3 regions of the Xenorhabdus sp. KJ12.1 genome follow, and region 3 is predicted to be linked to each of the others. Evidence: predicted binding sites of a transcription regulator. Region 3 holds the regulator's gene; each other region holds the start of a gene.
The links. The regulator PurR, encoded in region 3, represses purine synthesis genes. The targets are predictions, from matches to a motif close to CANGCAAACGTTTGCNTG.
Positions count from the first base shown of each region.

Region 1 (6,517 bases), on a different contig from region 3:
CGTTGGTGTATCGTGTTTCAACGGCATAAATTAAACTCTTGATTCAGGCTGTTCCAGATTTTTCAGATAATCGTAAATGGCAGTTTGTGCGCGAATTTTACGTTTATTTCCTCGTGGGACATACCTATTGCTCAATTCTTTATCAATATAACGAGCCTTGACCGTATCACTAAACTGTAATTCCAGAATATCGAGAACACGCTGTTTTAACAGTGGGTCAAGCAGACAAACGGCAACTTCAATACGATAATCAATGTTCCGTGTCATCCAGTCTGCGGAAGAAAGAAAAATTTTCTCATCTCCTTTATTAGTGAAAACATAAACCCGATCATGTTCAAGAAAACGATCAACAATACTGGTGACCTGAATATTTTCACTAAAGCCGGGCTGGCCGGGAACCAGAGAACACATTCCCCGGATCAGAAGCCGTACTTTGACACCCGCTTCAGAGGCATCGTATAGGCGATCTACTAATTCTCTGTCTACCAGATTATTTATTTTCAGCGTGATGCCCGCAATTTCTCCTGCTCTGGCATTTTCAATTTCCTGATCAATTAATTTATTGAGCATAGCCCGTGAGTTTTGGGGAGAAACCATCAAGTTCTCAAATGTCACCGGACGATAAGGGTTTTCAATAAAGTTAAATACCCGGCGTACTTCGTTGGTGACTTCGGGTTTGGCTGTTAGTAGGGAGTAGTCGGTATATAAGCGGGCTGTTTTTTCATTGAAATTCCCTGTGCCGATGTGGGCATAACGGATAATTTCATTCCCTTCAAGACGTGAAATGATAAACAGTTTGGCGTGAATTTTCAGGCCGGGAGCCGAGAAAATGACATGCACACCCGCTTCAGTCAGGCGTTTTGCCCAGTGAATGTTGGCTTCTTCATCAAAGCGTGCCTGTAATTCCACGACCACTGTCACTTTTTTGCCATTGTGGGCTGCATGGATCATGGATTCAACTATGCGTGAGTCTTTCGCTACCCGATAGATGTTAATTTTTATCGATAATACGCTTGGATCGAATGATGCCTGTCGCAGCAATTCCAGTACATGCTCGAAAGTGTGGTAAGGATAATAAAGCAATACATCCTGTTCACGGATAGCATCAAAACCATTGCGGAAATGGTCAAACCAGGTATGGCGCAGCCGGGGCATGGGTTTATTCAGCAGAGTCCGGTTTCCTTCATTGGGGAATTTAATGAAATCTCTGAAATTGTGATAACGGCTGCCGGCAATGACTGAGTCATCATTGGAAAGCCCCAGTTTGCTACGCAATAATTCGACCATTTCATCAGGCATATCGCGCTGATAAACAAAACGGACAGGCTCGGCTGTCAGCCTTTGTTTCAGTGTTGAAGACATTAACTCCAGCAGGCTGGACTCCATTTCCGTTGCCAAATCGTACTCAGCATCACGGGTCATTTTCATGGAATAAACACTTAGTGTGTCGTAATCAAAAAATCCCTTAAAAATTTCATCCAATGTGTAGCGCAGAATGTTATCAATCAGGATCATTGATTTGCGTCTTTTGGGCATTTCCGGCGGCAAATTAACGAAACGGGGAACTTTATCGGAAGGGATTTCCAACAAAGCATATTTGGTTTCCTGCCCGCGAATAATTTCCACCGCTAAATAGGTGTAATCATCTTTTAAAAATTCAACCAGATTAGTTTCTGGATTGATAACGATAGGCGTAATGTGTGGACGTAAATGCTGGCGAAAATACTGCCGGAGCCAGATTTGCTGATTCGGGGATATCTGCCGTTCATTGATTAGGAAAATCTGATTACGCGCCATTTCCAACAATAAATCGTTATAGAGTTCATCAAACTCCTGATCGATTTTGGCAACTTTTGACTGAATTTTTTTTAATAATTGCCGGGCACCGGTTGCAGAACCCCGCGCTTCGCTAATCAGAATGCGACGTTTGACATCGGCGAAACGGACTTTATAAAACTCATCCAGATTATTGGAGTAGATCCCTAAAAACCTCATCCTTTCAATAAGTGGATTACTTTTGTCAGCCGCTTCCTGAAGCACACGTTCATTGAAAGAGAGCCAGCTGAGTTCTTTTTCTGTATAGAGGCGGTCTTGGGACATTACTACTCCATTTGGTCCATTGGTTAACAGTGCTGCTTTTTACTCTGGGAATGCCTAATTTTGTTAGCAAAATAGTGGTGCTGGAAAGTACACATTCGGATAGCAGTATGATAAGAGCCGTTTACAAAGAACTCATCAATAAGCTCTCCTTCTGTATAAAATCCCAGTTTATTGTATATATGAATTGCTTTTTCGTTTTCTTTATCAACAATTAAATAGAGTTTATAGAGGTTTAGGACTGAAAATGCGTACTCCATCGCAAGTTTAACTGCTTCTGTTGCATAGCCTTGCCCCTGATAAGCCGGTGCAATAATGAGCTGAAATTCAGCCCGACGATGGACATAATCAATTTCCACCAATTCCACCAGACCAACTTTGGAATTCATACTCTCAATAATAAAACGGCGTTCACTTTGATCATGGATATGTTTGTCATAGAGATCGCATAATTCAACGAAAGCCTCATAAGGCTCTTCAAACCAGTAGCGCATAACACTAGCATTATTATCAAGCTGGTGGACGAAAGGGAGATCTTCCCGCTCAAGTGGGCGTAGATTTACGGGTGGATTTTCGGAACCACTGGACATTAGATACCTCAGTGCTTTTAACGTAAGGATGACTTGGTTTTGATTTTTATAAAAGAGAATATTATGAAGTAATAAAGTACAGCAAGGTGTCCGGCTAATTATTTTTACCTTAGTATGATTAAGTTTAGTTTAACTAACTAACCTTAACACAATGCTGTAGTTTTGGAACTAATAATAAATTTTGGAATTAATTATATCGATTAGTCTGAAGCATATCCTTGTTGAGAAAGTACTTTCCCATCCAAAATGGCGGTATTATTGCCCATGCTCAAACGGCCTTCCAGAAACCAGCCAATGACCAGCGGGTAAATATTATGCTCCTGAGTTTGCACGCGTCGAATAACATCCTCTTCTTGATCCTCTGTAAAAATGGGCACTTTCGCCTGTAAGATAACAGGCCCACCATCAAGTTCTTCGGTGACAAAGTGGACAGAAGTACCATGTTCCTGATCGCCGTTTTCTATCGCCTTACGGTGAGTATGTAAGCCGGGATATTTCGGTAGCAGGGAGGGATGAATATTGAGTAGTCGTCCACGGTAATGCTGCACAAAGCCAGATGACAAGATCCTCATATAACCCGCTAAAACGATTAAATCGGGCTGATATTGATCAATGGCTGTAAGCAGGGCAGAGTCATAATCTGTGCGATCAGAATATTCCTTCGGATTAAGAAAATGGGTTGGAATAGCTGATTCTTCAGCGCGTTGCAGACCATAAGCATCGGCTTTATTGCTGAACACAGCACAGATCTGGCCATTAATCCGGTTTTGCTGGCAGGCATCAATGATAGATTGCAGATTACTGCCATTACCAGAAATTAAGACCGCAATTTTTTTCATAGTCTTCATTGAATCACTTTCTATTAACTGGCTTTTTATTAACTGATCGTAACTTGCTGCCCGCTATGATCAGATTCAGTGATGTTGCCGATTTGCCATGCGTTTTCACCCGCTTTATTCAGCCATTCAATTGCCTGTGTTGCCTGAGACTGAGGTAGCGCAATTATCATGCCGACGCCGCAATTAAACGTGCGGTACATTTCATGGTCGCTGACATTGCCAGCCTGTTGCAGCCATTTAAAAATGGCAGGCCATTGCCAACTTGTGCCATCGATTTTTGCCTGCATACTTTCAGGCAGAACGCGGGGAATATTTTCCCAGAAACCACCACCTGTCAGATGGCAAATCGCATGGATTTCAAGTTGCTCGATCAGTTCAAGCAGTGGTTTAACGTAAATACGGGTTGGAGCGAGAAGATGATCAGCCAGTGTTTTACCATCCAGCTCAGTTGTCTCGGGATTGGTCTGGCTCACTTCAAGGATTTTACGGATCAGTGAATAACCATTGGAGTGTGGCCCGCTGGATGACAGTGCTATGAGTGCATCTCCAGCCTGAACTTTACTGCCGTCAATGATGTCTGATTTTTCAACCACACCGACACAAAAGCCCGCAACATCATAATCTTCACCGTGGTACATGCCCGGCATTTCAGCTGTTTCCCCGCCGACCAGAGCACAGCCTGCCTGTTTACAGCCTTCTGCGATGCCGGTTATAACGCTCGATGCGGTATCAACATCTAATTTCCCTGTTGCATAGTAATCAAGGAAGAACAGAGGTTCAGCTCCCTGAACTACCAGATCGTTGACGCACATGGCGACCAAATCAATGCCGATTGTATCGTGGCGCTTCAGATCCATGGCCAGACGCAGTTTAGTCCCCACACCATCTGTGCCAGAAACTAAAACAGGTTCACGATATTTTTGTGGCAGAGAACATAATGCACCAAAGCCACCCAATCCCCCCATTACTTCCGGGCGTCGGGTCTGTTTCACTACACTTTTGATACGATTGACTAAGGCATTACCAGCATCAATATCGACACCAGCATCTTTATAGCTAAGAGAAGTTTTGTTGGTCACTGCGTAGCTCCCAGGCAGTTGCATTTGAATGAATAAAACAGAACGGAATAATTCTAACAGCCAAGGCAAACGTTTGCGATAGCTTTATGCAGGTTTATTGCGGATAAAAAATAGGAAAAAATGACTTGTTGTTGCTAAAAATCAATATATTGATAGTTGCCTGATCCCAAAAAGGAGGTATAATCCCGCGATTTTTTTATCTGCCGGCTATATACAGTAGGAGAAACCCATGAAGATCGTTGAGGTTAAACACCCACTCGTTAAACATAAACTGGGCCTGATGCGTGATCATGATATAAGCACTAAGCGCTTTCGTGAACTGGCTTCAGAGGTGGGAAGTCTTCTGACATATGAAGCAACTGCTGATTTAGAAACTGAGAAAGTGACCATCGAGGGATGGTGTGGTCCGGTAGAAATAGACCAGATTAAAGGGAAGAAAATTACTGTAGTACCTATCCTGCGTGCAGGGCTGGGAATGATGGATGGTGTTCTGGAAAATATTCCGAGTGCCCGCATCAGTGTTGTTGGTGTTTATCGTGATGAAAAAACCTTTGAACCTGTACCTTATTTTCAGAAACTGGTTTCTGATATCAATGAGCGTATGGCATTGATTGTTGATCCGATGCTGGCAACAGGTGGCTCTATGATTGCCACAATTGATTTGCTGAAAAAAGCAGGATGTCCTGTTATTAAGGTTTTGGTTCTTGTTGCTGCTCCAGAAGGAGTTGCCGCTTTGGAAAAAGCACATCCTGATGTTGAACTATATACTGCATCAATTGATGAGTGCCTTAATGAGCATGGATATATTGTTCCTGGCCTGGGGGATGCAGGCGATAAGATATTTGGTACAAAATAATATTTTTAGCCGGCTGAAAAGTCGGCTTTTTTTTGGTTCCTAGTAAAACATAAGAGGACATAAATAGTGACCCGTCGGACTATTGGGGTAGATGAAAGACCACCGTTAAGACAGACCATTCCGTTAAGTTTGCAACATTTATTTGCGATGTTTGGGGCGACAGTTCTGGTTCCCATTCTGTTTAAAATTAATCCCGCCACAATTTTATTATTTAATGGTATTGGAACACTGTTTTATCTGTTTATTTGTAAAGGAAGGATCCCGGCTTATTTAGGTTCCAGTTTTGCCTTTATATCTCCTGTATTATTGTTGTTGCCTTTAGGGTATGAACTGGCATTGGGCGGATTTATTGTCTGTGGGTTGCTGTTCTGTCTGGTTTCCCTGATTGTTAAAATCGCGGGAAGAGGCTGGCTTAATGTGATGTTTCCTCCTGCAGCAATGGGAGCTATTGTTGCAGTGATTGGTCTGGAACTGGCAGGGGTTGCTGCTGATATGGCCGGGCTACGTCCTGCTGCGGGAACAGATGTTAATACGACGAATCTGATCATCTCAATGGTTACACTGGCTGTGACAATATTGGGTTCAGTTATGTTCCGCGGCTTTATGGCGATCATTCCAATCCTGATCGGGGTGCTGGTGGGTTATGCGTTATCCTTTTTTATGGGGGTCGTAGATTTTACACCAGTGCGTGAAGCGCCATGGTTTGCATTGCCGACTTTTTACACTCCGCGTTTTGAGTGGTTTGCTATTATGACGATTTTGCCTGCGGCACTGGTTGTCATTGCGGAGCATGTTGGTCATTTGGTCGTAACAGCCAATATAGTGCAAAAAGATTTGCTGAAAAATCCGGGATTGCATCGTTCGATGTTTGCCAACGGTTTTTCAACGATTATTTCAGGGTTCTTTGGCTCAACACCTAATACCACTTATGGCGAAAACATTGGTGTAATGGCTCTGACTCGCGTATACAGCACATGGGTCATTGGCGGAGCAGCAATTCTGGCGATTTTACTTTCTTGTGTCGGTAAACTGGCGGCGGCGATCCAGATAATTCCG
Region 1 covers NZ_CAWNQH010000064.1:32,072-38,588, forward strand. The annotation lists gene ppx (exopolyphosphatase) at 1-27, opposite strand, end outside; gene ppk1 (polyphosphate kinase 1) at 31-2,100, opposite strand; gene speG (spermidine N1-acetyltransferase) at 2,124-2,687, opposite strand; gene purN (phosphoribosylglycinamide formyltransferase) at 2,888-3,526, opposite strand; gene purM (phosphoribosylformylglycinamidine cyclo-ligase) at 3,565-4,605, opposite strand; gene upp (uracil phosphoribosyltransferase) at 4,835-5,461, shown strand; gene uraA (uracil permease) at 5,528-6,517, shown strand, end outside.
Region 1: purM (phosphoribosylformylglycinamidine cyclo-ligase) is a predicted target of PurR. The motif match lies at 4,668-4,685, and genes of this name have one in related genera.

Region 2 (6,517 bases), on a different contig from region 3:
CGGTCATAACGGATAATCGCAGCTCCGGCAACAGCCAGCAGCGAACTGAGTGCATATCCCCAACGCAGCCTCTGACGTTTCAGTAAATCGTAGATCAGTGTGACATACAGCGGTGTCATAACAGTAAAAAGCAGAAACTCTGCCACTGTCAGATAGTGGTACGCATGAAATACAAACAAGTACATCACACCCAGTTGGCAAGCGCCCACTGCCATATACAGCGAAATCACTTTCAGCGATAACCCACGCCAGCGCAGGAATGGCAGAAATACCAGAGCAGCGAGTGCTACTCTGATGAGTACAGAAAACCAGCTATCAACCTGACCGGCAAGATAAGCACCGATCAGGCTGAATGAAGCGGCCCACAAGAATGTTGTGATTGTTAATAGCCACATATTTATTGAGATTTATCCACTAACAGTGCTTCCAGCAGATCAAGATCATGCAGAAGCGTCTGTAATGTTTCATTACTAACTTTACGGGTTGCACGCAAGTGATACAGTTCCCCTCTTTCAGCCCGTAATGCAGTCAGACGGAAACGACGCTCCAGCTCTTCAACCTCCAAGCTGTGTTCACCCTCGTCCGTGCCCGCAGTACGGCGCCGTAAGTAACCGGTAACCCGGGAAGCAACTTCGCTAATCACTTCAGCATCTAATTTTTCTTCTGTGCTGGCAGACAGGCGTTCTTCCATTTTATTCATACTGACAATCGCAACTTCAGCCATCGCTGCTTTCGCCATTCTGATTTCATCAAGATCAGCCTGTTTGTCTCCCACTTTCATACCTCTCAGCAAGAGTGGCAGGGCAATGACGCCAACAAAAAGTGAAACCAGAATCACACCTGCAGAAATAAAGATCAACTGATAACGGGCAGGAAACGGATCGCCATCCGGCAGGAAGAGCGGTACTGACAGAGCACCAGCCAGAGTAATGGCACCACGGACTCCCGCAAACGAAGCCAGCAACAATTCACGCGTAGTGTAGGTTGAGAATTCCAGTGGTTTCTTCTTCATCAGGATTTTACTGGTATTTTTCATCAGCCATAACCAGCAGAACCGCAGCAATACCAGTGCGCCATAAATGATGCCTACAGCAGCAAACAGCATCCAGGTTTCTACATGCGGGTCGAGATCCGCCTGAGCAACAGAAGTCTCCCAAATTCCCGGCAACTGTAGCCCCAGCATGATGAATACCAGCCCGTTAAATACGAATGCCAGCATTCCCCAAACATTATCCGCTCGCAAACGCATATCCAGCGGTGCATTACGGATCACGCCAGCCGTACTGATAGTCATACCCGCCGCAACAGCAGCCAGAATGCCAGAAACACCAATATGTTCAGCAATCATGTAAGAAGCAAATGGCAACAGCATCATAAACATGATTTGAGTCGCGGGATCATCGCCACTCCAGCGGCTCATCAATCGCAGTGATTTACTGTACAACCAGGTAACAGCAACGCCTGATGCCAGACCACCAATTGCAACTTTAAAGAATTCGAATGTTGCACCGGTTACCGTAAATGCCATTGTTCCCATGGCAATTGCCACAGCAAATTTCAGAGCGACCAGACCCGAAGCATCGTTCATCAACGCTTCACCTTCCAGCACACTCATCATATTTTTAGGAATGCGCCCTTTCCCGACGATTGAGGATAAGGCAACGGCATCGGTTGGTGACAACACGGCGGCCAGAGCAAAAGCCGCAATAAGCGGAATACTCGGCAATAACCAGTAAATCAAATAACCAATACCGACAACTGTTACTAAAACCAGCACTAAAACCAGAATAACGATTTCACGCCCATGGTGAAAAAATTCTCTAGTCGGTGTTTTCCAGCCATCAACAAATAACAAAGGAGGGATAAGTAAAACGAGGAATAATTCAGGGTCGAAAGTAACGTGTAAACCAAAATGAGGCCAAGCCAGCAACGCCCCCATTGCTATTTGCACTATCGGCAAAGGGACACGGAACGGGATCACCTTAGTAAGAACACCAGAAACTGACACCACCAAAATCAAGATCAAGATAGTAAAGAATATTTCCATGTTACCCTTACAAATTGCCAAAAATCCGTCGGTGAGGAGATTGTGACTGTTTTTTCTTTCTAATAACAGCGCTAATAACCACAAAAATTGAAGTTATTCTGGAAAATCAAAAAACAATCACATTGTGAATCAATGACCCGCAAGCCATTTTCTTATTTTATACTTATCTGAGGGATTTTGTCGAAAATTTGACAGGTTTTAAAAATTATCAGGCAGGGAAATATATGCGCAAACGTTAACCGCTTACGCATAACTTTCAGGCTAGTTCTGGCTAAATGGCCCAACTGCTAGCATAGAATACCACCAGTGCAATGGCGATGACTACCGTACTGATATTCAGCTTACGCCACTCACCGGCAAAAATACGTCCGACAACCAACGTGCTGAAACCTAACATAATTCCTGTCACGATATTACAGGTCAGAACGATGAATACGGCGCACAACAGCCCCGACACAGCATCAACAGAATCATCGAAATTCAATTTTCTCACATTGCTCAGCATCAGCAGACCGACATACATTAAAGCCGGTGCAGTGGCATACGCAGGAACCAGATATGACAATGGGGAAAGGAATAAGATTAGCAGAAACAAAATACCGACAATGGTCGCAGTTAACCCTGTTTTTCCGCCTACAGCACTCCCTGCGGCAGATTCGATATAAACGCCAGCAGGCGAAGAGCCTATCGCTCCGGCAAAAATACTACTGACAGAATCAGCGGTTAACGCCTTACTACCACTAATAATCTGCCCACGCTTATCCAACAGGTTGGCCTGCCCGGCCACAGCTCTGATAGTCCCTGTGGCATCAAATACTGCGGTCATCACCAGTGCAAGAAGGCTTGGCAGGACAGCAGGCTGTAACGCCCCCATGATATCCATACTGAACATCAGGGAAAGGCCGTCTTCTCCTAATGTGGGCACTTTAAAAAAACCCTGATATTTCACCGCAGGATCGAAAATCAGGCCAATGATTGAAATAGCAATGATAACCAGCAAAATGCTACCGGGGACTTTTTTCTTTTCCAGACCGATAATCGCAGCCAGACCAAACAGAGTCATAAAGACAGGAAAGGCAGTCAGTGTACCAAAGGCAACCGGTAATCCTTCCTTCGGATTTTTAATTACCAGACCGACGCCGTTTGCCGCAATAAGCAACAGAAATAATCCGATACCAATTCCTGCCCCATGTGCAATTCCCATTGGAATATTGCGCAATAACCAGGCTCGAATACCGGTAACAGAAATAAAGGTGAATATACATCCCATCAGAAAAACAGCGCCCAGAGCAACAGGGATGCTAACTTGCTGCCCTAATACCAGACTAAAAGCAGTAAAGGCAGTCAGTGAGATGGCACAGCCAATCGCCATCGGCAAATTAACCCATAACCCCATCAGCAATGAGCCAATTCCGGTCACCAGACAGACAGAAATAAATACTGCGGTATGAGGAAATCCGGCTTGTCCGAGCATACCCGGTACAACAATAACGGAATACACCATAGCCAGAAATATTGTTAACCCAGCGAGAATCTCCTGACGTACCGAGCTTCCACGTTCAGTTATCTTAAAATACCTATCGAGTTTGCATTGAGTTGGTGCCTGCGTGCCAGACATATTTATCCCCTGCCAGTGTGTTAAATATCGATCATTATTTTTCTCATCATTTCTTTACTCCCTTCCCGACGAAAACGATTACGTCACTTAATAACGCTAAAAATGCTGAAGCTATCAATTCAGCCATTTCTCATACGCAATCGTTTGGCTTTTGAGATAAAAAAATGGTGAGATAATTTGAGGCAGAAGATTATCCAGTGAATCGGGGATAAGAATCAAGTCATAGCCATAAATTTTATTACCTGTTATCTATCAGCAAATCGTGTGTTTTGCCTATCAATCAACCAATAAACCAAGTAAAATTACGATTGTATTCTGAGTATATGTCACACCACAAAAAGACCACTCATTTCAATTCAAACAATAGGTTTTTTATAATGCATCAATCTGATGTTGTTGATCGTTCGCTTTTTTCCCTGAGCTGGCCGATCTTCATTGATATTTTTCTTCATATGGCAACGCTGTTAATCAATACCTATATGGTTAGCCATATTTCTTCCGCTTATCTGGCTGCGATGGGCGTTGGGAATCATGTTTTTGATCTGTTCATTACTATCTTTAATTTCATCAGCGTTGGTTGTAGCGTTGTCATCGCCCAATATCTCGGTTCAGGAAGGCGGGATAAAGCCAGTCAGGCGATCCACATTTCCATCGCCTTTAATTTTGTGTTGGGTTTTGGCTGTGCATTGGTAACTATTTTCTTCGGCTACAAAATCCTGCATATCATGAATCTGCCAGAAAACCTGATGGATGATGGATTTGCTTATCTGCATATTTTAGGTATCTGTCTGATACCAGAAGCCATTTCAATTATTCTGGCAGCCTGCTTGCGAGTATATGGCAAATCCAAATCAGCCATGTATGTCACCCTGATTGCCAATCTACTGACAATTGTCGGCAATATGATTGTTCTGTACGGGTTCTTCGGGCTACCTAAATATGGCCTCGAAGGTGTGGCATGGTCTACAGTATTTGGTCGTACTGTTGCAGTTATTCTCCTTTGTGGCTTGCTATTTTATGGCCTGAAAATAAAGCTGGTACCCAAATTACTCATATGCTGGTCAAAGAATATGCTTGGAAAAATCCTGCATATCGGTTTGCCTGCGGCCGGTGAAAACCTCGTATGGATATTGCAGTATATGACGGCACAGGCGTTTATCGGTTTGATGGGCGAAACATCTCTGGCAGCACAGACGCTGTATTTCCAGCTATCGCTGTTCATTATGCTTTTTGGGATTGCCACCAGTATTGGTAACGAAATTATGGTTGGTCATCTTGTCGGGGCAAAACGCTTTGAAGAGGCCTATATCCGCGGTATAAAAAGCCTGAAAATCGGTGTTATCGTCACAATTGGAGTGGTCTTATCTTTCTGGGCTTTCCGGCAACCACTTCTCGGCCTGATGACAGAAGACCAAAAAATCATTGAGCTGTTGCTGCCACTCTTCCTGTTATCAGTGTTTCTTGAACCGGGACGTACTTTTAATATCGTTATGGTCAACGCACTGCGAGCATCAGGCGATGCCCGGTTCCCGCTTTATACTGCCCTGATTTTCATGTGGGGTATCTCTATCCCCGTTGGTTATTTTCTGGGAATTACCATGGGAATGGGCATTCTGGGGATCTGGATTGGATTTTTCTGTGATGAGTGGGTACGTGGTCTGGTAAACGCGTGGCGCTGGAAATCCAAAAAATGGCAAACTAAGCGATTGGATGTTTAATCAGATTAAAGAACGTTAGTAAAAATGCCGCAGTAATTATCTGCGGCATTTGTAATAAAATAATCGGAAAGGTAACAGGAGTAATTATTCTGTTTTTTCTTTACGATAAAACGCTGAACGTGGGCCATACAGCAGGTGGCCATTCCAGTATTGCCCGGCACTTAACAAACGGTTGCAGGTAATACCCGCAATTTCGTGTCCTCTATCAGCGACAGTATTCACAATTTGTTCAATGGCCGCAGACACTAACATACCAATAATTCCGCCACCACCATTGTTACGATTCTCTGCGCTGGATGCTGTTGCTATACCACCCCAGATTTTTTCACCTGTACGCAAATCAACCAAACGAGCCTCAGCAGTCACACGAGTATCACTACTGATGATCTGATATTGTGTACCGTATTGCGTGATATCCAAGTAAAGCGCTGCATCTGCACCAAAAATATCATGCAATTTCTTATAACTGATATTGCTAATATCCTGAGCCTCAGACACACCATTCTGTCGGAAGGTTTCTTCTACTACCGCAACAGGAAAAACATAATATCCTGACTCAGCCAATGGATAAGTAACCTGAGAAATCACACTGCCAGCGGCTTTCACATCTACAGACTTATTCACTGCTGGCAGAACCAGTATTGATTTAGGATCGCTTGCCCTTAAGGCAGAATAATCATGCGGTGCCTGTTTGGCACACCCCGTCAGTATCAGCAAAAATAAAGCACCAATCGCGCCCAAAATCCGGTTCATTATTTCACTCCCTTATTTTTATTCAGCAGAAAATCCATATAAGGTGCAGATTCAGGAAATAATCTTTTCTCTATTTCAAACTGCTGAAAGGCATCCTCAATATTGCCTGTTTTGCTGTAAAGTAGCCCCATTTGTGCATGCAGGCCGGGAGGAACCGGTTTATCTTTGGCTTTTGCTTGTTCAATCACTTTTTCCAGAGCCTGTATCTGCTCCAGTGGCCCAGTTTTATCTTGTTGGTAATACTGGTAAAGCGTTGACTGGTAATCACCCCATTCATAAATAGTTTTAGGTGCCTGTACACATCCGACTAACACTAGCGTGCCCAGTAACATCCCCGTCTTTTTCATCAAAAACATTAAATGATCTTTCCTATATAATATT
Region 2 covers NZ_CAWNQH010000067.1:47,167-53,683, reverse strand. The annotation lists gene AACS92_RS10160 (carboxylate/amino acid/amine transporter) at 1-395, opposite strand, end outside; gene AACS92_RS10155 (Na+/H+ antiporter) at 398-2,047, opposite strand; gene AACS92_RS10150 (NCS2 family permease) at 2,319-3,665, opposite strand; gene AACS92_RS10145 (MATE family efflux transporter) at 4,043-5,383, shown strand; gene AACS92_RS10140 (DUF799 domain-containing protein) at 5,468-6,136, opposite strand; gene AACS92_RS10135 (DUF4810 domain-containing protein) at 6,136-6,492, opposite strand.
Region 2: AACS92_RS10150 (NCS2 family permease) is a predicted target of PurR. The motif match lies at 3,733-3,750, and genes of this name have one in related genera.

Region 3 (6,517 bases):
ACAGCAGAAATCCCCTTTGACAGTAATCAGGCACACAGTGCTCTCTATGATACAGATCGGACAAGTCTGCTTTTCTGCGAATTGGTTAATCGCTGGAAGCGACTAGGTGGTTGGCCTATGGCCACTCCGGACGGCGAAGTCTGATAAACTAAGAGCCTATTTTATTAGGCTCTTAGCTCCAATAATGGTTATCAAATATTACTGGCTGTCTTCTTGCTCACGGTATTTATCTGCGGTCTCTTTAATCAATGTTTGCAATTCACCGCGTTGATACATCTCCATCAGGATGTCACATCCCCCGACTAACTCACCATCAACCCAAAGCTGAGGGAATGTCGGCCAGTTAGCATACTTAGGTAATTCAGCACGGATATCCGGGTTTTGCAAAATATCCACGTAAGCAAAACGTTCACCACAAGCAGATAAAGCCTGAACAGCCTGAGCAGAGAAACCACAGCTTGGCAGTTTCGGTGAGCCTTTCATGTACAGCAAAATCGGGTTTTCATTAATTTGGCGTTCGATTTTCTCAATTGTCGTCATTTTTACTTCCTTAAACCGCAGGTGCTGTTTATCAGCATCAGAAAAGATTGATTCAGAATACCACTTTCTGGTGCTGATTTTCTACAGCGAACGTGCTGCTACAAATTTTTATCATGAACAACATTTTGTAATCGCTGAGATTTCCATCCCCTATAAATATTTAATCCATTAAAACTGAACAGTTCTACATCAGCTCATCATTAAATCGCATCTTTTTCCCTGTTATTTAGCAGAAAAGTTGTTAAGATAATCACTAAAATAGCAACATGATAATAAGCTTAAATTTGCTCTATCCATGATTAATACTTTACGAATCATGGTTTATAAAGCCAAAAACCCGATATTAAAAGGAGTATGCAATGTCTTTTGAATTACCAGCATTACCTTATGCTAAAGATGCCTTAGAACCTCATATCTCAGCAGAAACTCTGGAATATCATTACGGCAAACATCACAATGCTTATGTTGTGAACCTGAACAACCTGATTAAAGGTACAGAATTTGCCGGAAAAACACTGGAAGAAATCATCAAAACTTCTGATGGCGGTATCTTCAATAATGCTGCGCAAGTATGGAACCACACTTTCTACTGGCACAGCCTGTCACCAAACGGTGGTGGTGAACCTACCGGCAAAGTTGCAGAAGCAATCAACAAAGCTTTCGGCTCTTTTGCTGAATTCAAACAGCAATTTACTGATGCAGCCCTGAAAAACTTCGGCTCCGGCTGGACATGGCTGGTCAAGAAAACTGATGGTAGCCTGGCTATCGTTAATACTTCCAATGCAGCAACTCCGCTGACTGGTGAAGATAAGCCTGTTCTGACTGTTGATGTTTGGGAACATGCTTATTACATCGATTACCGCAATGCACGTCCTCAATATCTGGAGCATTTTTGGGCTCTGGTTAACTGGCAGTTTGTGGAAGAAAATCTGGCTTAATTAGCCTATCAGTTAAATACAAGGGTAAGTTTTTCCGGTTCTTCACACATGTTTCATCCATGGATACTTTCTGAATCGTGAAAAACTTCCCCTTGAAAAAATAGATGGCGTTTCACCACAATATTATTTCTGGACTTAAGGTTATTTCCGGACTCAAGCGATCAAACAGAGACTCGCCAGAAAAACAATCATGACTAACGCACTACAGGCAGTCAATAATCCCAATTTCAGATCTGTATCCATAAACCATCCTCATCGTGAAAATTAAGACTCAGCAACATCATAAATTTTAAGTGGTTATTTATCTCAAAGATTAAAAATCGCACTGTGATATTTAATACATATACTTTATAGCATCGATTACTGCTTTCACTTTTGAGCTAGATCAGACAAAATTCACGGTTTCTCGCTAAATTATTGCCAGTTATCTTCCTATATACAAATATAATACTGGCAAATGATTAACAAAGTTCTATATCCAGATAAAGGGTATACAAATTTAGACCAAAAGGTCAGGAGTCCTTTTTATCATGGCAACGATTAAAGATGTGGCTAAACGCGCTGGTGTTTCAACCACAACCGTATCCCATGTTATTAATAAAACCCGTTTCGTCGCCGAAGATACGAAGGCCGCAGTATGGGCTGCCATTAAGGAACTGAATTATTCTCCCAGTGCCGTTGCCCGAAGCTTAAAAGTCAACCACACAAAATCTATCGGGTTATTGGCAACCTCAAGTGAAGCACCCTATTTTGCTGAAATAATCGAGTCTGTCGAAAATAGTTGTTATAGCAAAGGCTATACATTGATTTTATGTAATTCCCATAACAACCTCGACAAACAAAAAGCTTATCTCGCGATGCTGGCGCAAAAGCGTGTAGATGGTTTATTAGTTATGTGTTCAGAATATCCTCAACAGTTGCTGGGGATGCTGGAGGATTATCGCAATATTCCTATGGTTGTCATGGATTGGGGGGAATCCAGAGGGGACTTTACGGATGCCATTATTGATAATGCCTTCCACGGTGGTTATTTAGCTGGCCGGTATTTGATTGAACGTGGGCATCGTGATATTGCCTCCATTCCCGGCCCATTAGCCAGAAATACAGGGGGTGGACGTCATCAGGGTTTTCTCAAGGCATTGAAAGAAGCCAATATCACTATTCGGGATGAATGGGTTGTTCAGGGGGATTTTGAGCCTGAATCAGGTTATCAGGCAATGTGTAAGATCTTAAACCAGAAACATCGCCCTACCGCTGTGTTCTGTGGCGGGGATGTGATGGCAATGGGAGCTATTTGTGCTGCCGATGAAATGGGTTTACGCGTTCCTCAGGATATTTCCATCATTGGTTATGACAATATCCGTAATGCACGCTATTTCACACCAGCACTGACAACCATTCATCAACCTAAAGAACGGCTGGGACAAATGGCTTTCTCCACGCTACTTGATAGGATTATCAATAAACGTGAAGATGCTCAAACCATCGAGGTTCATCCACGTCTTGTAGAGCGTCGCTCTGTTGCCGATGGTCCTTTTATTGATTATCGTCGCTAACAGTTAGTCTTCTTGTAGCCATTCAGCATTAAGCGTTGTGTTATCACCAAGATATTCAAGCAACCAGCTTAATGCAGGTGAATGGCTTTTTTGTGACCATGTCAGACAGCACGGACTATCAGGTAACGGCTGCTCAAGCTCAAGCACACTCAATTTTCCCTGGCGAATAAGCGGTAATGCCCTGTGTTTAGGTACCATTCCCACACACAATCCCTCCATTAAACAGGATAACCCCGCTTCCCAGTCAGGAACAACCAGCCGCCGCTGATTATCTAAAGCCCATGTATCACGTTTAGGCAGGCTTCGTGATGTATCCTCAAGACATAAACTGGCATAAGGCCGCAATTGGTCATCATTTAATTTTTCCGTTACGAACGCCAGCTCATGCTTAGGGCTGGCAACACACAGCCATGGCATAAAACCCATATCCCTGAAACTGTATCGCTCACCAACCGGAGAAGCACGTGTTGCTCCAATAGCAACATCAACACGCCCATCCACCAGCGCATCCCATACACCATTAAAAACTTCGGGATAGATAAATAACTCAATATCCGGAAAATGACGATAGAAATCCAGAATAAGCTGACGTGTCCGTTCTGGTTTAACAACCTGATCAACAGCGATACTGAGTTGTCCTCGCCATCCGTTTGCTACCTGCTGACATTGGTGCCGGGTATGATTCATTTTTTTGATAACAGAACGGGCTTCCTTAACAAAAATAGCTCCTGCTTCAGTTAACTCTACGTCACGGTGACGGCGTTCGAACAGAGAAACTGCCAGCCATTCTTCAAGTTGCTTTATCGTATAACTGACAGCAGAAGGCACACGGTGAAGCTCTGATGCAGCCGCACTGAAACTTCCTGTTCTTGCCACCGCATCAACAACTTCCAGAGAATATTCAGACCACATGTTTCTTCCTTTTAATTTTTTTCATAGCATGGTACAAATAATACCGTTTCACAATCAAAAATCACGCCATATAAAATAAGCTCCATATTTCTTTATCAATTACCACACCGATTGACTAACGCGATTTATTAACACAATGACAACAAATAAAAACTCTCTTCCATTTATGTTTTATCTTGCTGGTCTGAGTATGCTCGGCTACTTAGCCATTGATATGTATCTGCCCGCCTTTGATGCTATGAGTAAAGATTTAAACACATCAAAAGGTGCCATCAGTGCAAGTCTTAGCATTTTTCTCGGCGGTTTTGCCGTTGCTCAGCTTTTATGGGGATTACTTTCCGACCGTCTGGGAAGAAAGCCTGTTCTGATTATCGGTTTGTCCCTGTTTTGCCTCAGCTGTCTGGGCATACTTTGGATAACAGATGCGACTCAATTACTTGTCCTGAGATTTATTCAGGCTGTTGGGGTCTGCTCTGCTGCCGTTTCCTGGCAGGCTCTGGTTGTCGACAGATATGATGCTGAACGCACGAAACGTGTTTTCGCTATGATTATGCCATTAGTTGCGCTTTCCCCTGCCCTTGCACCATTATTAGGCGCATGGTTACTGTCACACACAAGCTGGAGGGTTATCTTTCTTGTCTTGATGGTTGTAACGCTGTTACTACTGATACCTACACTTTTTCTGACGAACAAACGTGTTCCCATTGATACCAGCGCAGATAATCATAGTGCTTCTTTCTTCACCTTATTGAAGTCATCAGTTTTTAGCGGCAATGTTTTGATTTATGCTTCCTGTAGCGCCGGCTTTTTTGCCTGGTTAACAGGTTCACCAACTATTTTGAATAGTATGGGTTATGACGCGACAGATATCGGTTTAAGTTATATTCCACAAACTTTGGCATTTATGGTGGGTGGGTATGGCTGCCGTATTTTGTTAGAAAAAGTTAAAAGTGAAACTATATTCCCTATCTTATTGGCAGGTTATGCCATAAGCATGATACTTATCTATTTAGCTGCTTGGTTCTATCCTTCTTTCATCGTTATTCTTATTCCTTTTTGTGTTATGGCAGCAATGAATGGCGCTTCTTATCCGATTGCTGTAGCAAATGCTCTTTCCGTTTATCCGAAAGACAGCGGTAAAGCTGCCGCATTGCAAAATGCTTTACAATTAGGTCTTTGTTTTATTGCCAGTATGCTTGTTGCTATGTTTATGAAAAATCCTCTCTTATCAACGACAACAGTGATGGTAGCTACCATTATCCCAATGGTGATAGGTTATTATTTACAAAAGAGAAAGGATGATATTGTTAACTAATTATCAATCAATTAGTTACTCTACAATATAATACCTAAGAATATTCTCAACGAATGGCCATATGATGATATGGCCTTTTTCTTGCTTATTGTTTAAATATTATTTCACTCATATACTCATATGGATTCATTATTCTAAAAACTCGGAATTTGAGGTTTAGAAGAGCAATGAAGCTCTCTTTTATATCACGGACGAACGGCATAACTGCCTTTAAGTCATTTTCTGATTAGTTTCAATATTCCTACGGATTTCAAAATGCAGTTTAACGGCAAGAAAACAAATCCCGGGAAGCATAAATAACCAGTAACAAAGAGGTACCTCAAAATTCCACCACATAAATGTTGGAGAGTATATGAGTTCATCTTTCGTTGAAGAAAATAAAAAAATCACTAACCAGTGGCATAGGATTGCGAATGACCTGCTTCAGGAGGCGGGTATTCAAATTAATGGAAAACGCCCTTTTGACATACAAGTCAAAAACCCTGATTTTTATAAAAGAGTATTGAAACAGGGATCTTTAGGATTAGGCGAAAGCTATATGGATGGCTGGTGGGATTGTGAGCGTTTAGATGTTTTCTTTTATAAAATATTACGGGCTGGTCTGGAACACAAAATTCCAAAAAATTTTAAGGATATTTTGATGGTTATGACTTCCCGCCTGTTTAATTTACAGTCCCCTAAACGGGCATGGATTGTAGGGGAAGAACATTACGATTTGGGTAATGATCTATTTACACTCATGCTTGATCCCAATATGCAATATTCATGCGGCTACTGGAAAGATGCGAATTCACTGGAAGAAGCTCAGTCTAATAAACTTCGGCTGATTTGCGAAAAATTACAGTTATCGCCGGGTATGACTCTGCTGGATATCGGTTGTGGTTGGGGCGGATTAGCCGCTTACGCAGCCAAACATTATTCCGTTTCCGTCACTGGAGTCACTATTTCAGTGGAGCAACAAAAATATGCTCAGGAGCGCTGTAAAGATCTGGATGTGAAAATTATCCTTGAAGATTATCGGGATCTAAACCTCCAGTTTGACAGAATCGTTTCTGTCGGCATGTTTGAACATGTCGGCTCCAAAAATTATGCTAACTATTTCGACGTAGTACGTAGGAATCTGAAGCCTGATGGTCTTTTCTTACTGCACACCATTGGTTCCAACCGGGATAAAGTGAATGTCGATGCGTGGATCGGTAAATATATTTTCCCTAATGGGCATTTGCCATCGATTGCAATGATTGCCAAAGCCAGTA
Region 3 covers NZ_CAWNQH010000001.1:93,391-99,907, forward strand. The annotation lists gene rnt (ribonuclease T) at 1-144, shown strand, start outside; gene AACS92_RS00415 (Grx4 family monothiol glutaredoxin) at 199-540, opposite strand; gene sodB (superoxide dismutase [Fe]) at 900-1,478, shown strand; gene purR (HTH-type transcriptional repressor PurR) at 2,009-3,034, shown strand; gene punR (DNA-binding transcriptional activator PunR) at 3,038-3,946, opposite strand; gene punC (purine nucleoside transporter PunC) at 4,083-5,261, shown strand; gene cfa (cyclopropane fatty acyl phospholipid synthase) at 5,614-6,517, shown strand, end outside.